DNA from 2 places in the Variovorax defluvii genome. Region 1 is predicted to be linked to the other one. Evidence: riboswitches for the same ligand, from Rfam matches in the RefSeq annotation. Region 1 holds a riboswitch; the other holds the start of a gene.
The links. A riboswitch is a leader RNA that binds a small molecule or an ion and turns the genes downstream of it on or off. The one in region 1 is predicted to bind glycine.
Positions count from the first base shown of each region.

Region 2: linked by a shared signal. The riboswitch ahead of ABEA07_RS25985 (FAD-dependent oxidoreductase) and the one ahead of gcvT (glycine cleavage system aminomethyltransferase GcvT) in region 1 are both predicted to bind glycine.

Region 1 is NZ_BAABGJ010000015.1:209,198-213,571, forward strand. It holds gene ABEA07_RS09945 (TRAP transporter large permease) at 1-695, shown strand, start outside; gene ABEA07_RS09950 (hypothetical protein) at 924-1,805, shown strand; glycine riboswitch at 1,844-1,945, shown strand; glycine riboswitch at 1,959-2,071, shown strand; gene gcvT (glycine cleavage system aminomethyltransferase GcvT) at 2,105-3,280, shown strand; gene gcvH (glycine cleavage system protein GcvH) at 3,314-3,685, shown strand; gene gcvP (aminomethyl-transferring glycine dehydrogenase) at 3,705-4,374, shown strand, end outside.
Region 2 is NZ_BAABGJ010000081.1:86,643-91,016, forward strand. It holds gene ABEA07_RS25970 (MFS transporter) at 1-1,419, opposite strand, end outside; gene ABEA07_RS25975 (hypothetical protein) at 1,432-2,271, opposite strand; gene ABEA07_RS25980 (helix-turn-helix domain-containing protein) at 2,393-3,127, shown strand; glycine riboswitch at 3,268-3,375, shown strand; gene ABEA07_RS25985 (FAD-dependent oxidoreductase) at 3,454-4,374, shown strand, end outside.

The DNA.
Region 1 (4,374 bases):
GCCTGGGCAAGAACGACGGCGATGGCCGCCTGGGCGTGGGCGTCGCGACCTGGCGCGCGGGCTGGGCGCTCCTGATGCCGGTGATCATCCTCGGCGGGATCTACGGCGGCATCTTCACGCCGACCGAGGCCTCGGCGGTGGCGGTGCTCTATGCACTCATCGTGGGCACGTTGATCTACCGCGAGATCAAGCTGCCGCAGCTCTACACGGTGCTGCGCAAATCGGTGATCTCCTCCTCGGTCATCATGTTCATCATCGCCAATGCGGGCCTGTTCGCCTTCCTGATCACCCGCGCCGGCGTGCCGGAGGCCATCGGCCACTGGCTGGAAGGCGTGCTGCGGTCCCCGACCATGTTCCTGCTGGGCGTGAACGCGGCGCTGTTCGTCATCGGCATGTTCATCGAGACCAGCGCGGCCATCATCGTGCTCGCCCCCATCCTGGCGCCGGTGGCGCTGCACTTCGGCGTTGACCCGGTTCACTTCGGGCTGATCATGGTCGTCAACCTCGCCCTGGGCATGATCACGCCGCCCTTCGGCGTCAACCTGTTCGCGGCCTGCACCGTGGCGCGCATCTCTCTGGATCGCATCGTGGGACACCTCGTGCCCTTCGTGCTGGTGATCCTGGCGTGCCTCTTGGTGATCACCTACGTGCCCGGCATCTCCCTGGGGCTGCGCGACCTGGTCTACGCCAAGTAGGCACGGCTTCCACAGGCCGTTACACGCTCGCTGCCACACGGCGTCTCGGCCGACACGGGAAAGCGCTCATCGCATGAATAGTCGCTAGGATGGCGGCACGCGCCATGCGTGCCGCCGGCGTGGCCGTTTCCGCTTGCAGGGAACGCGCCGCCGGTGAGAATGCATGGGACGAACCCGCCGCTTCTCTTTCTTCCCTTGCAAGGCATGACGAGCTACGGATTTGTTCATTTGGAATTCGGCGACCGGCATCGAGACCGGTCGCTGCTGGTATTGGAGGCGCTGCGCAGCCGGCTGGCCCAGAGCGGCGATCGCTTCTCCCTGACGGTGGTCGACAACGCCGGCGCGAGCGGCGCGCTCACCTGCCCGGGCTTCGATGAGGCCGTCCTGGTGCCGGGCGACAACAGCAACCGCGAGTTTTCCGGCTGGGACAGCGGCGTCAAGGCCCTGCTCGGCCGCGCCGAGGCGCCGGACGTCTGGATCTTCTCGAACGACACCGTCGGGTCGAACCATGCGTGGAGCGAGCGCCGGCTGCAGCACTTCGGCGGTGAGATCCGCAAGCTCGCGCTGCATTCGGGCCCCTGGCTCTTCGGCGAGATCAACGACTTCCCGCGCTCGACCATGACGCCGCTGGGGCCGCTGCTCGAATGGGTGGCGACCTACTGTTTCGCGATGAACGACACCTTGCGCCGCAAGCTGGGCACGCTCTCGCCCGACAACGCCCTGCTCGATTCGCTGGTGAACGAGCGCTACGAAGCCGGCCGGGGGCTGTTCCGCGAGCACGTGGACGCGGCGTACGTCGATTTCGTGTCCGCCTGGCTGATCGGCGACGAGCGGGAAAGCCACGACAAGAAGCGGCGCTTCAAGTGGGACCACGAATGGCACAAGGCCAGCCCGCTCGGCACGCACAACTTCGAGGACCTGCGCATGAAGGCGCGCTGCTGCCTGTCGGAAAGCATGCTCAGCGTGCGTGCCCGGCAATTGGGCGCCGACATCCGCTCGCCCTACGACGCGCGCAACGCGCGCGAGCACGTGCGGCGCTCCATGCAGTTCCTGGCGGACAAGCTGTGGGAGAAATTCCTTCTGCGCCGCATGCGCCTCGAGCGTTCCTGACACAGGCGCTCACGATTCCGGCACGGCTTTCCCGTACACTCGCCCGGTCAGGAGAGCGCTCTGCGATGCAGGGCCGCCGAAGGCGCAGGGCCCCGAAGTCACGGGCCCGAACGCTCAGGCAAAAGGACTGACGAGGCGCCCGCTGACCCCGGGCGTTTCCTTGCTGGAGAGAGGCGGCCGCGGCGTTCGCGCACAGGCCGTCCACCGAAGGAGCAAACCCCGATCGTGGGGCGAATCTCTCAGGTAAAGCGGACAGCAGGGGTGGCCCATGGCTTCGGCCATGGATCCGGACTGCCCCCATGGAGAGTACCTTGGCCTCCGCTTCCGACACCGATCTGCAAAAGACCCCGCTTCACGCCCTGCACCTCGAACTGGGCGCCCGCATGGTGCCTTTCGCCGGCTATTCGATGCCGGTCCAGTACCCCGCCGGCCTGATGGCCGAGCACCGCCACACGCGCACGGCCGCCGGCCTGTTCGACATCTCGCACATGGGCCAGCTGCGCCTGTCCGGCCCCGATGCCGCCGCCGTCTTCGAGACCCTGATGCCGCAGGACGTGATGGGACTCGCGCCGGGCAAGCAGCGCTACGGGCTGCTGCTGGACGAGCAGGGCGGCATCCTCGACGACCTGATGTTCTTCAACGAGGGCGGCGACTCGATCTTCGTGATCGTCAACGGCGCCTGCAAGGCCAGCGACATCGCCCACATCCAGGCCCGCATCGGCCAGCGCTGCCAGGTGCAGCCCCTGCCCGACCAGGCGCTGCTGGCGCTGCAGGGGCCGCAGGCCACCGCCGTGATGGCGCGCCTGTCTCCCGGCAGCGAGAAATTCGTCTTCATGACCGGCGGGAAGCTGCAGATCGGCGGCATCGCCGCCTTCGCCACCCGCAGCGGCTACACCGGCGAGGACGGCTTCGAGATCTCCGTCGCCGCGCAGGACGCCGAGGCCCTCGCCCGCCTGCTGCTGGCGCAGCCCGAGGTCCAGCCCATCGGCCTGGGCGCGCGCAACTCGCTGCGGCTCGAAGCCGGCCTGTGCCTCTACGGCAACGACATCGACACCACGACCACGCCGGTCGAGGCAGCGCTGACCTGGTCGATCCAGAAGGTGCGCCGCAGCGGCGGCGCACGCGAAGGCGGCTTTCCGGGCGCGGCGAAGGTGCTGGCCCAGCTCACCGCGGCCGACGGCGCCGCCGGCCATCTCGACCACGACACGCTGAAGCGCAAGCGCGTCGGCCTGGTCGCGCTGGAGCGGGTGCCGGTGCGCGAGGGCACCCCGCTGCAGTCCTTCGAGGGCCATGCCATCGGCCAGGTGACCAGCGGCCTGCTCGGCCCCACCGTGGACCGCCCGATCGCGATGGGCTACGTCGCCCTGGCCTACGCCGGGCTCGGCACCCGCATCCAGGCCATCGTGCGCGGCAGGCCGGTGCCCATGGAGGTGAGCACGATGCCCTTCGTGCCGCCTCACTACTACCGCGGTTGAGCCATTCCTGTTTCTTTCCCTAGGAGCCATTCCATGACCATCAAGTACACCAAGGACCACGAGTGGGTGAAAGCCGAGGGCGACACCGCCACCGTCGGCATCACCCTCCATGCGCAGGATGCGCTGGGCGACGTGGTCTTCGTCGACCTGCCGCAGGTGGGCCAGGGCTACGCGCAGGGCGAGGTCGCCGGCGTGGTCGAGTCGGTCAAGGCCGCGGCCGACGTGTACATGCCCATCGCGGGCGAGATCACCGAGGTCAACGAGGCGCTGCGCGCCGACCCCTCGCTCGCCAACAGCGCACCCGAGGGCGAGGGCTGGTTCTTCAAGCTGAAGATCGCCGACGCCTCGCAGTTCGAAGCCCTGCTCGACAAGACCGCCTACGACAAGCTCGCCGACGAAGCCTGAAGCCTTTTCTTTTTCTCCCATGCCGAAGTCCTCCCTGCCTACCCTGCCCACCCTCGCCGAGCTCGAGAACGCCGGCGAATTCATTGCCCGCCACATCGGCATCGAGGCCGAGGACGAAGCCCGCATGCTCGCCGCGGTCGCCTCCAGGACGCGCGCCGAGCTGATCGACGGCATCGTGCCGCCGGCGATCCGCCGCAGCCGCCCGATGCAGCTGCCGGCGCCCACCACGGAGTCCGGCGCACTGGCCGAGCTGCGGGCCATCGCCGCGAAGAACAAGGTGGCCAGGAACTTCATCGGCCAGGGCTACTACGGCACCCACACGCCCGGCGTGATCCTGCGCAACGTGCTCGAGAACCCGGCCTGGTACACGGCCTACACGCCCTACCAGGCCGAGATCTCGCAGGGCCGCATGGAAGCGCTGGTCAACTTCCAGACCATGGTGTGCGACCTCACCGGCATGGCCATCGCCAACGCGTCCATGCTGGACGAAGCCACCGCCGCCGCCGAAGCCATGACGCTGGCGCGCCGCAGCGTCAAGAGCAAGAGCAACGTCTTCCTGGTCTCGGGCGACTGCCATCCTCAGACCATCGAGGTCATCAGGACCCGCGCCGCGCCGCTGGGCATCGAGGTCAAGGTCAGCACCGTCTCCGAGACCCTGCCGCACCTGATGGCCAGCGGCGCCTTCTTCG
Region 2 (4,374 bases), on a different contig from region 1:
CGCCGGTCCCTCGGCGGGGATGTGGTCCTCGCCCTCGACGTCGAAGCGGTAGACGAGATGCGTCAGCACCCAGGCCACGAAGCGCAGGAGGTACTCCGGCACGAGCATGAAGATGTAGAACGCCACCACCGCATTGGCGATGCCGGTGAACAGGAAGATCTGCGGAATCGTGAAGCCGGCCTGGAGCAGTGCCCCGGCGATCACGGCGCTGCCGATCATGAACAACGCATTGAGGATGTTGTTGGCCGCGATGATGCGCGCGCGATGCGTGGGCTGGCTGCGCAATTGGATCAGGGCGTACATGGGGACACTGTAGAGGCCGGCGAAGAGCGACAGCAGGCCCAGGTCGGCCATCACGCGCCAATGCGCCGGCAGCCCCACGAAGCCGGCGAGCCCCATCACGCCGGCCGGCGGCAGGGCACGGGACGCGAAGTAGAGGTCGATGGCGAACACGCTCATGCCGATCGCGCCCAGCGGCACGAGGCCGATCTCGACCTGGCGGCGGCTCAGCGTCTCGCACAGCAGCGACCCGATGCCGATACCGACGGAGAACACGACCAGCAGCAGCGAGGCGACCTGCTCGTTGCCGTGCAGCACCTCCTTGGCGAAGCTGGGGAACTGGCTGAGGAAGACAGCGCCGAAGAACCACATCCACGAGATGCCCAGCAGCGAACGGAACACCACCAGGTTGCCGTGCGCGAGGCGCAGGTTGCGCCAGGTCTCGCTCACCGGATTCCAGTTGATCACCAGGCTCGGGTCGGTCGCCGGCGCGGGCGGAATCGCCTGGGCCACGCCACGCCCGATCAGGGCCAGCAGCAGGCAGGCCACCGCCACGGTGGCGTGACCCACCTCCGGGAGGGCAACCAGCAGGCCGCCGGCCACCTGCCCCAGCAGGATCGCGACGAAGGTGCCCATCTCCACCATGCCATTGCCGCCGGTGAGTTCGCGCGCATCCAGCACCTGCGGCAGATAGGCGAACTTGACCGGCCCGAAAAGCGTGGAGTGCAGCCCCATCAGGAATACGCAGGCCAGCAGCAGCACCGCGTCGGCGCGCAGGAAGCCCCAGGCGGCCAGCGCCATGATCCCGATCTCGAGGTTCTTGACGAAGCGGATCATCTTCGTCTTGTCGTGCTTGTCGGTGAGCTGCCCCGCGGTAGCCGAGAACAGCAGGAACGGAAGAATGAACAGCGCACCGATCACCAGCCCCGCCATCGCCGGCGGCATCCAGGCCAGCTGCAGCTGGTACGTCACCATCACGGTGAAGGCGAACTTGAACAGGTTGTCGTTCGCCGCGCCGGCAAACTGGGTCCAGAAGAAAGGAGCGAAGCGCCGCTGTCCCAGCAGCGCGAATTGGTTGGCGTGATGCGCGCCCGCTTCGGGCGCGCCGGCCAACGTGGCGGCATCGGCGGGTATGGTCAATCGAGTGTCCCTTCAGGCCGTTACCGCGGCCGCGCCCGGATTGTGCCGCAGCGTCTCGCGCCCCATGGTCTGCAACGCATGCAGAACGGGCAGGGCCGCCAGCGACGCCGTCAGATGCTTCAGGCTATGGCCCGACACGAAGTGCTGCGTCGCTTCGTAGATGGCGTGATCACCGAGTTCGAACAGCTTGGCCAGGCCGTAGAAGAAGATCACCCAACCCAGGCGCAGCCCGATGGCGCCTTCCACGGGCTTGGAGACCGCCAGCACGAGCACCAGCGCCATGCCGCCGAACTGAACCAGGCCCCACGGCAGCACGTTGCCCGTCTGCTGGCTGACGGCCACCGCCAGCAGGCCACCGCCGAGCACGAACCAGGCGGCCGCCCACCCGGCCCGCGCACTGATCCGCTCGCACACGGCGCATCCGATCAGGCCGGCGAAGGCCACAGTCATTCCGGCGCGGTCGGCCGCCAGACGCAGCGCGTCAGGCTGCAGGTGGTAGAAGGCGGAGCCGGCCGCCGTGATGATCAGGCCGGCGAAGAACATCCAGGCACAGTCCAGCAGGTTGACAGGCGGCTGGGCGAGGAGCCGGTGCGGCACGGCGTTCTGGACATCCTCGTGCGTCCGGTCATGCCAGTGCAGCCAGCGCAGCCCCCACACCCCGAGCGCCGCGAAGGGCAGGTTGCTCAGCACGTCCATGGCATGCGGCAGGTTCTGCCAGCCACGGTCGTCGGCGAAGGTCGCGCCGCCCATGTCCCCGGGCGTGAGTCCGGGTCCGAACAACGCGGCCAGCAGCAATGCGAGAAAGAAGAACAACAGGGCACGCTCGCGACGGGACAAGGATGACAAGGACATTGCGGCTCCGGGGTGAGATGCGGTGCGGCGGAATGTAGGTTGTCATCGGCTCGGGAGGCATCGAGAATCGATACGGAGTACTTTCTCACGCCCATCGGTATCAAGAACCAATACCCGCCCCATGAGCACGACCGTCGATCTGATCCAGGCCCTCAAGAATGAACTCAAAACAGCCCGCATGACCTATGCGGACCTGGCCAAGTCGCTGAACATGGCCGAGTCGAGCGTCAAGCGCATGCTGGCCAAGGGCGACATGCCCTTGACACGCGTGGACGCGATCTGCCGCGCCCTGAAGATCGACTTTGCCGAACTGGCGCGGCGCGTCGCCGACGCCCAGCCCTTGCTCAAGGAACTCACGCTCGAGCAGGAAAAGGCGGTCGTCAAGGACAAGAAGCTGCTGCTGATGGCCATCTGTGTGCTGAGCCAATGGACGCTGGAGCAGATCGTAGCCGCCTACCGCATCACCGAGGCGGAATGCATCGGCTACCTGGCGCAACTGGACCGCATCGGCATCATCGAGCTGCGCCCACTCAACCGCTACCGGCTCAAGCTCGCCAAGACCTTCCGGTGGCGTCCGCACGGGCCGGTGATGGACTTCTTCCGCGAGAACGTGGTGCTCGACTACTACCGCGGCGGCTTCGACGGACCGGCCGAGGGCCTGCTGCTGGTGCATGGCTCGATCAGCAAGTCGCTGGCGCCGGCCTTCCTGGACCGTCTGCAGCGGGTTGCGCAGGACTTCGCCCAGCAGCATCAGACCGACCAGAAGCTTTCGTCCAAGGAGCGCGAGGGCTACACATTGCTTTTGGGGATGCGCAACTGGGAGTTCGAACTGTTCACGCGGCTGCGGCGCTCTTGACGAATGGCCAATGAAACCGGTTGCAGCTAGAATTGCGGGCTCGGCAGTCAAGCGGATGGCGCCGCCATCCCACCGCAGGCGCGAATCTCCCATGGACGCCGGCCGGTGAACCGCCACGGTTCATCCTCTGCCTCTTTCGTCAATCGCCGACTGGAGAGCCATCACCGCGGGTGATGCGCCGAAGGAGCAAATTCGCCGCGAGACCGCGACGGGTGAATCTCTCAGGCACCAAGGACAGGGGGAGCGGCAACCTGGAACCCGGGTCGGGGCGCCTGCATCCCAGGCCCCGCGTCCCGCCGTTCATGTCATCCCATAAGGATCAGGACATGCGCGTGCTCGTACTGGGCGCCGGACTGCTCGGCGTCACATCGGCCCACTACCTTCAGCAACTGGGCCATGAAGTGATCGTGGTCGACCGTCATGCCACACCGGCGGCCAAGGCCCGTGGCCTGGTCGAGACGACCCCGGACCCGGACGCCGCGCGCCTGCTGCAGCAGGTGGCGGCGCGCCAAGCGGAACACCTCGGCTGGCAAGCGTTGGGCCGCCATGTGCGCCGCCGCATCAACCGGGTTCTGGACGGCGCCTTCGGCCCGTCGTCGCACCAGAAGCCGCTCGAACACCTGGTGCGCTTCGGTGCCTACAGCCGCGCGAGCGCGCGCGCCCTGCGCGACGAGGTAGGTGTGCCCACCGGCGCGCGCGGCGCGGGCCTGTTGAGCCTGTACACCGACGAGCGCGCCTTCCAGAACCGGATGAGCGGCCAGCCCCGCTGGCATGCGCTGGGCTGCGAGGAACGACTGCTGTCGACCGCCGAAGCACTGGACCTGGAACCGGCCCTGCAGGCGACGCGTGTCGCGGTGGCCGGCGCCGCCCACGCGACCGACGACGCGGCCTCGCGCGATCCGGCTCAGTTCGCCGCCAGCCTGGTGTTCCTTTGCCGCGCGGCAGGTGTGCGTTTCCTGACGCGGCACCAGGTGCTCTCCATCGAGGAACGATCCGGCCGGGTCGACCACGTCGAGGCCCTGGACGCGTCCGGCCGCCGCGTCAGGCTCGAGGCGCAGGCCTACGTCCTGGCCCTGGGGGCCTCCAGCGTCGTCCACTCGGAGAAGCTGGGCATCCCGATGCCGCTCGACTTCCAACGGGAGTACATCCTGACCTTGCCGATCCTGGATGCCACGCGCGCGCCGCGCATGATGCTGCACGACCGGCAGGGCCGCCTGCACATCCGCCGTGTCGAGACGCCGGCGGGT